2 regions of the Variovorax sp. V213 genome follow, and region 2 is predicted to be linked to the other one. Evidence: riboswitches for the same ligand, from Rfam matches in the RefSeq annotation. Region 2 holds a riboswitch; the other holds the start of a gene.
What was found. Region 2 has a riboswitch for glycine ahead of gcvT (glycine cleavage system aminomethyltransferase GcvT). Riboswitches for the same ligand answer to the same signal wherever they lie in the genome.
Positions count from the first base shown of each region.

Region 1 (5,866 bases), 2.6 Mb from region 2:
GTGTCCAGGCGCGAGTTGGCGGGACGTGTCGCAGGAGTGGGGAAGGCGCTGGTGGGCACGGCATCGACCTCTGCAGGCCCGGCCTTGAGTTCGACGCCAGCCGCCTTCGCCTGCTCGAGCACAAAGCGCGCATAGCCGCACCAGGTGGTTTCACCGCCAGCCACTGCGTGATAGAGCCCGGCCTTGGCCGGATCTTGCAGGGTGGCGCGAATGGCGTGTGCCGTGACATCGGCGAGCAGTTCGGCCCCGGTGGGCGCGCCGAACTGGTCGTCGATGACGGTCAGGCGATCCCGATCCTTGGCGATCCGCAGCATGGTCTTGGCAAAGTTGCCGCCGCGCGCGGCATAGACCCAGCTGGTGCGAAAGATCAGGTGCCTGGCGCAGTGCGCGGCCACGAGTTGTTCGCCTTCGAGCTTGGTGCGCCCGTACACGCTGAGGGGGCCGGTGGCGTCGTCTTCTTTCCAGGGCTTGCTGCCGCTGCCGTCGAACACGTAGTCGGTGGAGTAGTGCACCATGAGCGCACCGATTTGCTGGGCGGCCTGGGCCACCACGCCGGGCGAGGTGGCGTTGAGCTTGCGCGCAAACTCGGGCTCGCTCTCGGCCTTGTCGACCGCGGTGTGGGCCGCGGCATTGACGATGACGTCGGGACGGACCTTGAGCACGGTCTCGGCCAGTTGCTCGGGGCGGCTGAAGTCGGCATTCAATTCGGTGCTGTCGAAATCGAGCGCCACCAGCTCGCCCAACGGTGCGAGGCTGCGCTGCAGTTCCCAGCCGACCTGTCCGCCCTTGCCCAGCAGCAGCAACTTCATGCCGCGGCCTTGGCCGCGGGCGCGGCGTCGTATTGCTTCTCGACCCATTCGCGGTAGGCACCGCTTTGCACGTTGCGCACCCACTCGGCGTTGGCTAGGTACCACTCGACGGTCTTGCGAATGCCGCTGTCGAAGGTCTCGGCGGGCTTCCATCCGAGTTCGCGTTCGAGCTTGCGCGCGTCGATGGCGTAGCGGCGGTCATGGCCCGGGCGATCGGTGACGTAGCTGATCTGCTCCTTGTAGGGCTTGCCGTCGGCCTTGGGGCGCAGTTCGTCGAGCAACGCGCACACGGTGTTGACGATTTCGATGTTGGGCTTCTCGTTCCAGCCGCCGACGTTGTAGGTCTCGCCGAGCTTGCCGGCCTCGAGCACGCGGCGGATGGCGCTGCAGTGGTCCTTCACGTAGAGCCAGTCGCGCACCTGCATGCCGTCGCCGTACACGGGCAGCGGTTTGCCGGCCAGTGCGTTGACGATCATCAGCGGGATGAGCTTCTCGGGGAAGTGGAAGGGCCCGTAGTTGTTGGAGCAGTTGGTGGTGAGCACCGGCACGCCATAGGTGTGGTGCCAGGCGCGCACGAGGTGGTCGCTGGCGGCCTTGCTGGCCGAGTAGGGGCTGTTGGGCTCGTACTTGTTCTCTTCGGTGAAGGCGGGGTCGGTCTTGGAAAGCGAGCCGTAGACCTCGTCGGTCGACACATGCAGGAAGCGGAACGCGGCCTTCTGGTCGGCCGGCAACGCGCTCCAGTAGCCACGCACGGACTCGAGCAAACGGAAGGTGCCGAGCACGTTGGTCTGCACGAAATCTTCGGGGCCGTGGATGGAACGATCGACATGCGATTCCGCGGCAAAGTTCACGATCGCGCGCGGTTTGTGCTCAGCCAGCAGGCGGTCGACCAGGGCGCTGTCGCCGATGTCGCCCTGCACGAAGATGTGCCGTGGATCGCTTTTGAGCGACGCGAGCGTCTCGAGGTTGCCGGCGTAGGTGAGTTTGTCGAGATTCACGACCGGCTCGTCGCTCTGCGAGATCCAGTCGAGTACGAAATTGGCGCCAATAAAGCCGGCGCCGCCGGTTACCAGAATCATGAGTCCCCCGAAGTTGTCGAACAATCGCCCTCAGGCGAATCTGTCCCGTGATTATCCCATTGGACCGAATTGCCAAAATCGAGGGGTGGGCAGCTCGGCGCGTGCGCCTACAATAGCCCCTACTGCAGGAGAGCAGGTAGCGCTTTTTGCTACCTCACCGAAGGCGCAAACTCCCATAAACGCTCAGGTCGGCCCTCCGAATTCTTGAAGTTCTTCTTTCAAAGAGTTTCGAGAAGGGCCTGTACTGCACCAACTGATACGCCGTCTGGAGAGCCGTCACCTTTGCGTGATGCACCGAAGGAGCAAACCCGCTGCGGGCGCAGCGGGTGAATCTCTCAGGTACCAAGGACAGGGGGAGCGGCAACTTGGACGGCGGTCGTCCGGTTGCTTGCTATTGAATCAGTAGCAAACCAAGCCCGCCGTTCAAGCGCCAACCTCAAAAGGTACTTGAAATGCGCGTGATCGTTCTTGGCGCCGGCCTGCTCGGCGTGACTTCGGCTTACTACCTCCAGCAACTCGGCCACGAAGTGACCGTCATCGACCGGCAGGCCACGCCTGCGGCCGAAACCAGCTTTGCCAACGGCGGGCAGATTTCGGTCAGCCATGCCGAACCCTGGGCCAACCCCAGCGCGCCGCTCAAGGTGCTGCAATGGCTGGGCAGGGAAGACGCCCCGCTGCTCTTTCGCATTCGCGCCGACATGCGCCAATGGCTCTGGGGCCTGCAGTTCCTGCGCGAATGCACCCCGGCACGCACGCGGCACAACATCGAGCAGATCGTGCGCCTGGGCACCTACAGCCGCGACACGCTGCAGCAGCTGCGCGCCGACACCGGCCTCCAATACGACCAGCGCACGCAGGGCATCCTGCACTTCTATACGACGCAGAAGGAGTTCGACGGGGCGCTGAAGCCGGCCGAACAGATGCGCGCCCTCGGCTGCGAGCGGCTGGTGATCTCGGCCGACGAGGCCGTGAAGATCGAGCCTGCCCTCGCCCACATCCGTCCTCAGCTGGCCGGCGCCACCTACACGGCCGAGGACGAATCCGGCGACGCCAACCGCTTCGCGCGCGAACTGGTCGGCCTGGCCGCCGCGGCCGGCGTGAAGTTCCTCATGAGCCACACGGTGACGGCTTTGCGCGAAGCCGGCGGCAGCATCGACCACATCGAAGCCACCGACAGCGAAGGCCGCTTCCAGCGCATCCGGGGCGATGCCTTCGTGCTCGCGATGGGCTCGTTGAGCCCGCTCTATGCGGCACCGCTGGGCATTCGCCTGCCGATCTACCCGGCCAAGGGCTATTCAGTGACATTGCCCGTGAAGGACGCCTCCAAGGCCCACCAGGTTTCGCTCACCGACGACGAGTACAAGCTCGTGTTCTCGCGCTACACCTCGGCCAGCGGCGACCGCCTGCGCATTGCCGGCACGGCTGAGCTCAACGGCTACGACCGCGACCTGAACCGCGTGCGCTGCGAGGCGATCGTGCGGCGCGTCGAAGAACTGTTTCCGGGTGCCGGCGACACCACGCAGGCCCAGTTCTGGACCGGCCTGCGTCCCGCAACGCCAAGCAACGTGCCGCTGATCGGCAAGACGAAGCTGCCGAACCTGTTCCTCAACACCGGCCACGGCACGCTCGGCTGGACGCATGCCTGCGGCTCGGGCAAGTCGATTGCGCGCATCGTGAGCGGGCTCGTGCCCGAGGTCGACTTTGCGTTCACCGGCATGCCTGCGCCGGCCGCGCGCGCGCTGCAGCCGGCCTGAACGCCGGCAGCGGCGGCTCAGTCCTTGCTGGTAAACACCGTCAGCACCCCCGTATAGCCATACAGGTGGTGCCGGGCGATCTCGCCCGCCGCAAAGAAACCGACCAGCGGCACGTCGCCCAGTGCGTGCCGCACGATCTGCAGTTCGGCGCCCGGGGCGCCGAAGTGCGGCCCGCCGCGTCCCGAGCAGCTCACGTACACGGCCCCTGCAATGCGGCGCGCCGGATGCGGCGCTGCCTCGGCCTCGCCGGCTGCCACGGCGCGCGCAGTGGCCAGCGTCTGCTCCTCGGGCTCCAGCTCTTCGCGGATTTCCGCGCAGATGCGCATCAGGTCGGCGCGCGCGGCCTGCGCATTGCGGCGGCAGAAGGTCAGGCGCATGCCGGCTTCGGCCACGTCGGCGATGGCGATGCCGCGGCGCGTGGGGTCCAGGCCGATGATGTGGCGCACCAGCACGTCGGCGCCCAGGTCGCCGGTGCGGCGGATGCCGTCGCTGCCCGCATCGGCAAGGCCTACCAGGGTGGCGCGCACGGCGTCGATGGCTTCCTGCGGCCGCTCGAGCGACACCTGCAGGTCGGCCAGCAGCACATCGAGCGCAGGTTCGCCGTCGAGCTTGAGCAGCAGGTTGCCGTCCGCCTCGGTGATCTCGCGCTCGCGCCCCGCGCCCGAGCGCAGTGGCTGGCAGCCTTGCGTGACGCGCGACACCAGCCGCACGCCTTCACCGAACACCACGCCCGACAAGCCACCCGAAAACACGCCCCCCGCCGCGCCATGCCCGCGGATGTTGCCGTTGCCGCCCACCGCGAACTGCAGCGCGCCCGCGCGGCCCGACGACAGCCCGCCGAACAGATAGCCGGTGTCGGTGCGGCCCGCCATTTCGCCAATGAGTTCCGTCAGGTCGGGTGTCGCGGGGTCCGCATGCACCAGAGCCGTGTGCGCCTCGAAACCGCTCATCTCCGAATTGCCGAGCGGCGCCACACCGGAGAACACGCGGTACTGGTCGCTCGGCAGCGCGCAGAGCATCAGGCAGAGGCCGGGCTCGTCGAAATACTCGGCATTGTTGGCCGACACGCCGATGCCGACCGTGCCCGACCAATCGGTGACCTCGGGAAGCTCGGCGCTCAGGTGATCGAGGATGTCTTGCGCGTCCGACGCGTAGTGGTCGGTGATGTAGAGCAGCCCGAGCGTCGGCGACGAGGCGTAGTCGGGCAGCGCCATCTGCGCCCGCAACTGGGCCAGCACGAGGCCGGCCGCCATGCGCCATTGCGGATGGGTGGCATGGCCGGAAGGAAACAGCTTCATGATGCGTGCCAACCCGTTCTCTTCAAAATGTTTCGTGTATGACGTCAGCGCCGGCCGGTCGTTCGCTTGCGCGCGGCGGCCGGTGCCTTTTTCTTTGCGGCGGGCGCCGCTGCCGCCTTCCTGGCCGCGGACTTGGCAGCTGCGGGAGCCGCCGGCTTGCCCATGGCCTTGTCTACGGCATCGGCCAGGGGCTGGGCCATGGCCGGCACCTTGAGCTGGGCTGCATCCTGCAGCGCCGAGCTGGCAATCTGCTGAAACTGCTCGGTCAACGAGCCCCACCATTGCATCGGATCCACCACCCCGCCGTTGCCGCCCGAAGCGGCCGCGGACGAAGCCGGCTTGCTGCGCGCCTTCCTGGCGGACGCTGGTGCCTCCTCCGGTTCGGCTTCGGCCTCGGCCTCGGTTGGCGCAGCAGCAGCCGGTGCCGACACAGGCGCGGAAGCAGCAGCAGGCGCCACGGCGGCCGCCTGCTTGGTGAACGCATTGGCAATATCTTCCATCCGCACGTTCATGCCGCGCAAGGTCGAAAGTGTCATCTTTTGCACTTCGAGGGCCTGGATGGTGGCCTTGAGCGCATGGCCGTTCTGTTCGAGCCAGTACTGCACCGTCTTGAGCTCCTGGATGCGCTTGTCGACCTCTTCGACGCTCAGCGTGGGCGCCACCCAGCTCGCAAGGCTCGGCAAACCAGGTACCGCGGTCGCGCCGGCGCCCGAACCAGCGGCGGCACCGCCGGCAAGGTTCTTCAGGAAATCGAATCCAGGGACAAATTGGCTGAAGTCGAAGGGTTGGCTGGCGTTGCTCATGCGGCGGTCTCCAGGGTTGGGTTTTCTTGTGATGCCAGCTTACTCCAAGGCACCCCTCTTTTGGCCCCGCGAATGCTCACGTCGTGGGAGGCAAAACCCGTCAAAGCTCGGCGCGGACCTTGC
Region 1 covers NZ_AP028664.1:4,449,410-4,455,275, forward strand. The annotation lists gene rfbD (dTDP-4-dehydrorhamnose reductase) at 1-809, opposite strand, end outside; gene rfbB (dTDP-glucose 4,6-dehydratase) at 806-1,888, opposite strand; glycine riboswitch at 2,144-2,250, shown strand; gene ACAM55_RS21120 (D-amino acid dehydrogenase) at 2,341-3,642, shown strand; gene ACAM55_RS21125 (FIST N-terminal domain-containing protein) at 3,660-4,940, opposite strand; gene ACAM55_RS21130 (PhaM family polyhydroxyalkanoate granule multifunctional regulatory protein) at 4,985-5,743, opposite strand; gene ACAM55_RS21135 (PLP-dependent aminotransferase family protein) at 5,844-5,866, opposite strand, start outside.
Region 1: linked by a shared signal. The riboswitch ahead of ACAM55_RS21120 (D-amino acid dehydrogenase) and the one ahead of gcvT (glycine cleavage system aminomethyltransferase GcvT) in region 2 are both predicted to bind glycine.

Region 2 (5,866 bases):
GGCTGGCCGTGGGTGTCCACGCTCACGCCCACCAGCCGGCCCGGCAGCGAGCGCTTGAACTCGTCGCGGCAGGCCAGGTAGGCGGCGTGCGGGCCGCCGTTGCACAGCGGCATGCCGAAGCGCTGCGTGGTGCCGCAGACGATGTCGGCGTCCCATTCGCCGGGCGGCGCGAGCAGCGTCAGCGCCAGCAGGTCGGCCGCCACGCAGAAGGCGGCGTCACACTGGTGCGCATGGCCCGCGAGCGGGCGCAGGTCGTGCACGTGGCCGGTGGTGGCGGGGTACTGCGCGAGCACGCCGAAGAACTCACCGCTCACCATCAGGTGAGGCAGCGTCTCGGATACGGTGCTGACCTTGACCTCGATGCCCAGCGGCGCGGCGCGCGTCTTGATGACCTCGATGGTCTGCGGATGGCAGTCGCCCGACACCAGGAACACGTTGCTCTTGCTTTTCACGCTGCGCTTGGCGAGCGTCATGGCCTCGGCCGCGGCCGTGGCTTCGTCGAGCATCGAGGCGTTGGCGATGGCCATGCCCGTGAGGTCGCACACCATGGTCTGGAAATTGAGCAGGGCTTCCATGCGGCCTTGCGAAATCTCGGCCTGGTAGGGCGTGTAGGCCGTGTACCAGGCGGGGTTCTCGAGCACGTTGCGCAAGATGACGCCCGGCGTGTGCGTGCCGTAGTAGCCCTGGCCGATGAAGCTCTTGAACACCTTGTTCTTTGCCGCGATGGCCTTCAGCTCGGCCAGCGCATCGGCTTCCGTGATGGCCGCCGGCAGCCGCATCGGCTTCGCACGGCGGATGGCCGCGGGCACGATGCCGTCGATGAGCTCCGCCCGCGTTTGCGAACCGATCACCGGCAGCATGCGCGTCTCGTCCGCTGCATCGATGCCGATGTGGCGGGCGAGGAATTCTTCGGCGTTCTCCAGTTGTTGCAAAGAGGGAAGGGCGGGAATCGGCATGGCGGTGAAGGATCGGAGATGAGGAAGGGCGGCTTGGGAACTCGGCGGATCAGGATTCGGCGGCGAACTTGTCGTAGCTGGCGGCGTCCAGCAGCGCGTCGAGCTGCGCGGGTTCGCTGAGCTTGACCTTGAAGAACCAGCCGGCAGCCAGCGGGTCGGTGTTGGCGAGCGACGGGTCGGCGCGCAGGGCTTCGTTCACTTCGGTGATCTCGCCCGACACGGGCATGAACACATCGGCCGCGGCCTTGACCGATTCGACGACACCGGCCACTTCACCCTGGGCAAAGGTCTTGCCGACTTCGGGCAGGTCGACGAACACCACGTCGCCCAGCGCGTCCTGCGCATGCACGGTGATGCCGACAGTGGCCGCGCTGCCTTCGGCCGAGACCCATTCGTGGTCCTTGGTGTACTTGATGCTCATGAAAAAACTCCTCGTGGAAAAAATGATAGGGGGGTGCCGAGCCTAGCCGCGGTAGTAGCGGGCGGGCACGAAAGGCAGGGTCGAGACTTCCATCGGAACCGGCTTGCCGCGCACGATGGCCTGCACGCGCGTGCCGGGTTCGGAAAATGCGGTGGCCACATAGCCCATGGCGATCGGGCGGTCGGCCGTCGGGCCGAGCAGGCCGCTCGTGACAAAGCCGATGTCGTGGCCTTCGAACGATTGCAGCACCGTGCCGTCGCGCACCGGAATGCGCTCCAGTGCCACGAGGCCCACGCGCCGGCGCTTCAGCGTGTCGTGGTCGGTATGGCCAGCGGCGCCGGCCGTGGCGGCGGCAAGCTGGGCCAGGACCTTGGCCGCGCCCGGAAAGCCGCCTTCGCGCGCGCCGCCCATGCGGCGCACCTTCTGGATGGCCCAGTTCAGCGAGGCCTCGACCGGTGTGGTGGTGGTGTCGATGTCGTTGCCGTAGAGGCAGAGCCCGGCTTCCAGTCGCAGCGAATTGCGCGCGCCCAGGCCGATGGGCTTGACCTCGGGCTGGGCCAGCAGCAGGCGGGCGAGCGCGTCGGCATCCTTTCCGGCCACCGAGATCTCGAAACCGTCTTCGCCGGTGTAGCCGCTGCGGGTGGCAAAGGCGGGAATGCCGCCGACCTGCACCGCGCCGCCGGTCATGAAGACGAAGCGCTCGATGCCGGGCGACAGCCGCGCCAGCACCGTGGCCGCCTGGGGGCCCTGCAACGCGAGCAGCGCGTGGTCGGGCATGGGCTGCACATCGCAGCGCGCGCCGATCTTCTGTTGGATGTGGGCCAGGTCGGCCACCTTGCAGGCGCCGTTGACGATCACGAAGATCGAGCCGTGCCCTTCGTTGAAGAACATCAGGTCGTCGAGGATGCCGCCCTGGTCGTTCAGCAGCAGGCCGTAGCGCTGCTTGCCGGGCGCGAGGTCGATCACGTCGACCGGCATCAGGGTTTCGAAGGCGGCCGCGGCGTCCGGGCCCACCAGGCGCAGCTGGCCCATGTGCGAGATGTCGAACAACCCGGCGGCATCGCGCGTGTGCTTGTGCTCGGCCATGAGGCCGGCGGGGTACTGCACCGGCATCGAATAGCCGGCAAACGGCACCATGCGGGCGCCCAGTTCCACGTGCAGGTCGTGGAGCGGCGTCTTGAGAAGTTGGGCGTCGGATGAAGCGGAAGCGGCCACAGGGCACTCCAAAGGGGCAGTCGAATTCCATGGCGCAAGCCATGGGCCACCCCTGCTGTCCGCTTTACCTGAGAGATTCGCCCCACGATCGGGGTTTGCTCCTTCGGTGGGCCGCTGCATCGCCTTGATGCCTGCAACAGCCTCTCTCCAGCAAGGAAACGCCGGCATGCGCCAGCGCTGTGTCAGTCCTTTTGCCTGAGCGTTCGGGAAACCCCTGCGCCTTCGGCGGCCTCGCATGGCGAAGCTCTCTCCTGACCATGCCGAGTGTAGTGGATCGCGGCGCCCCGGTCCGGCGGCCGGTGGGCGGACGGGCTCAGTGCACGGTCTCGGAGGAGAGCGGCAGTAACCTCTCGATACGCTCGCGCAGCGATTCGGCGCGTTCCGCCCCGGCGGTTTTCTCGACCTCCGAGAGCATCAGCGCCGCAATCGTCAGCATGGCGTCGCGGTCGCGAGCTTCGCGCAGCGCGTCGCGCATCTGCGTCGCAAACCTGGGGTCGCGCCGCACGAACATGCGTTCGCAGATGTCGAACAGGAACATGCGCGTGGTGGCCAGGGAGCGCTTGCCGTCGAAATGGTCGGCGGCGGTCGCGGCCTGGGCTGGTTCGGCCGCTCGGTCCATGGCCGCCGCAGGGGCGGTTGGCGCGGAGGCGGGGGTGGCCTGGGGATAGTGCAGGTAGCCGCGGCTCATCAAGGCCTGCAATGCCTGCTCGGCTTCGCTGCGGTTTGCGAACAGCGGGCTGAAATCGGTCAGCGAACGCCGGCCGTCGGCCATCAGCAGCAATGCGCGTTCGCGCTGGCTGAGCGTGCGTTGGCCGCTTTGGAGTTCGTCGCGTGCCTTGTCGGTCTTGATGGGAAACATGGCGCAACAGCTTTCGGGGATCGAAGGCTGCAGCATCGTTGCAAGAGGTGACATCTTCGTGAAACCATTGCATTACAGGCCGGAAACAAAAAAAGGGCAGCCCGGCGAAGGCTGCCCGTTTTCTTGATGGCCGTTTCGACTATTTGGCGTAGACCAGGTCGCGCAGCGCCAGCGATATCCACGGCACGTAGGTGATCACCATCAGGCAGGCCAGGATCACGAGCACGAAGGGCACCAGGTACTTCACGATCCGGTCGAGCGAGATGCGCGCCACCGTGCAGGCGGCGAACAGGTTCACGCCGAAGGGCGGGGTGATCATGCCGAGCGCGAGGTTCACCACCATGATGAGCCCGAAGTGCACCGGGTCGATCCCGAAGTGCACGGCCACCGGCGCGAGGATGGGCGCGAGCACGATGATGGCCGCGCTGGTCTCGATGAACATGCCGATGATGAACAGCGCCGCGTTCACGCCCAAAAGGAACATCGCGGGCGATTTCAGCACTTCTTGCAGCCAGTGGCCGATGGCGTCGGGCACGCCCGCGCGCGTGATCAGGAACGCGAAGAGGCCCGCGTTGGCGATGATGAACATGATCACCGCCGACGACAGCACCGACTTGCGCAGGATGACGTAAAGGTCCTTCGGCTTGATCTCGCGGTAGATCACCACGCCCACCACCAGTGCATAGAACACCGCCACCGCCGAGGCTTCGGTCGGCGTGAAGATGCCGCCGTAGATGCCGCCCAGGATGATGACCGGCATCAGCAGCGCCCAGCCGGCCTGCCACGTGGCCTTGCCGAAAGGCATGCGGCCGTCGCCGTCGTTCTTGCCCCAGCCCTTCCATTTGCAGTAGACCCAGACGAACAGCATCAGCGCCAGGCTGATGAGAATGCCGGGGCCGAAGCCCGCAATGAACAGCTCGCCGATCGAGACCTCGGCGCTCACGCCGTACAGAATCATCGGGATCGAGGGCGGGATGATCACGCCCAGCTCGGCGCTCGTGGCCTGCAGCGCCGCCGCGTAGGCGGTGGGATAGCCGTGCTTGATGAGCGCCGGAATCAGGATGGCGCCAATGGCAAAGGTGGTGGCCACCGATGAGCCCGACACCGCCGCGAAGATCATGCAGGTGAGCACGCAGGTCATCGGCAGTCCGCCTTGCACGCCCCCCACGATGCTCTTGGCGAATTCGACCAGCCGGCGCGAGATGCCGCCGGTTTCCATCAAATTGCCGGCCAGGATGAAAAACGGAATCGCCGCCAGCGGAAACTTGTTGATGGAGTTGAACATCTCCTTCACGGAGATCAGCATGTTGACGTTGGCCACCTGGATACCCAGGATCGACGCGAGCCCGATGGACACCGCCACCGAAACCGACAGTGCAAAGCACAGCACCATCGTTGCAACCATCACGGGCGTCATGATGCAGCCCTCACGTCAGGCAGTTCGTGTTTGGTGCTCATTGCGCGGTCTCCAGTTCGAGCCGCTTGGGATCGAGAAAATTGCCAACGATGCCGAACAGGCAGAAAACGGAACCGACCGGCAGTGCCAGGTACGACCACATCATCGACAGGCTTTCGAGCCCGGCCATCGACTGCACGCGGCCGCGCATGGCGTAGTCCCAGCCCCACCAGAGAATGACCAGCATCAGGGCCAATGCCGCAATGCTGACCACGGCGTCGAGCACGCGCTTGATGCGTGGCGGACTCCAGCGGTAGAGCACGTCCACGCTCACCATCGCGCCCTGGCGAAAAGCCATCGGAATGCCGAGGAACACCATCCAGATCAGGCTCATGCGGATCAGGATCTCGCTCCATTCAGCGGGTTGCTCGAGAACGAAACGCGTGACGATCTGGAACACCCCCAACCCGGAGGCGATGACCAGCATCACGCAGGCGGCGATCATCGAGAAGCCGGTGGTCCAGCGCTCGATGCCGAGAAATTTTTCTTTCATCTGCACCTGTCTTCAAAACAAAAAAGCCCGCCAGACCGATCTGGGCGGGCGGGGGCGTGCCGTCGGGGCGACGGCAGCCGGGTTTACTTGTAGTCGCGGATCTTGTCGAGGTTGGCCTTGCCGAAGTCCTTTTCGAACTGCGCATTCACCGGCGCCAGGGCGGCAACGAACTTGGTCTTGTCGACGTTGTCGATCACGGTCATGCCCTTGGCGCGCAGGTCGGCCACGCCCTTGGCATCGTCTTCGTCCACGCGGGCGCGGTTGGCCTTGGTGCCTTCTTTCGCGGCCTCGAGGAAGGCCTGCTTGTCGGCTGCGCTGAGCTTGTCGAACGACGCCTTGTTCATCAGGAAGATGCAGGGCGAGTAGACGTGGCCGGTGAGCGACAGGTGCTTTTGCACCTGGTCGAACTTGGCCGCGATGATGACCGACAGCGGGTTCTCCTGGCCGTCGACCGTGCCCTGCTGCA
Region 2 covers NZ_AP028664.1:1,782,739-1,788,604, forward strand. The annotation lists gene gcvP (aminomethyl-transferring glycine dehydrogenase) at 1-956, opposite strand, end outside; gene gcvH (glycine cleavage system protein GcvH) at 1,006-1,377, opposite strand; gene gcvT (glycine cleavage system aminomethyltransferase GcvT) at 1,420-2,592, opposite strand; glycine riboswitch at 2,638-2,753, opposite strand; glycine riboswitch at 2,766-2,855, opposite strand; gene ACAM55_RS08565 (hypothetical protein) at 2,906-3,451, opposite strand; gene ACAM55_RS08570 (TRAP transporter large permease) at 3,591-4,868, opposite strand; gene ACAM55_RS08575 (TRAP transporter small permease) at 4,906-5,400, opposite strand; gene ACAM55_RS08580 (TRAP transporter substrate-binding protein) at 5,484-5,866, opposite strand, start outside.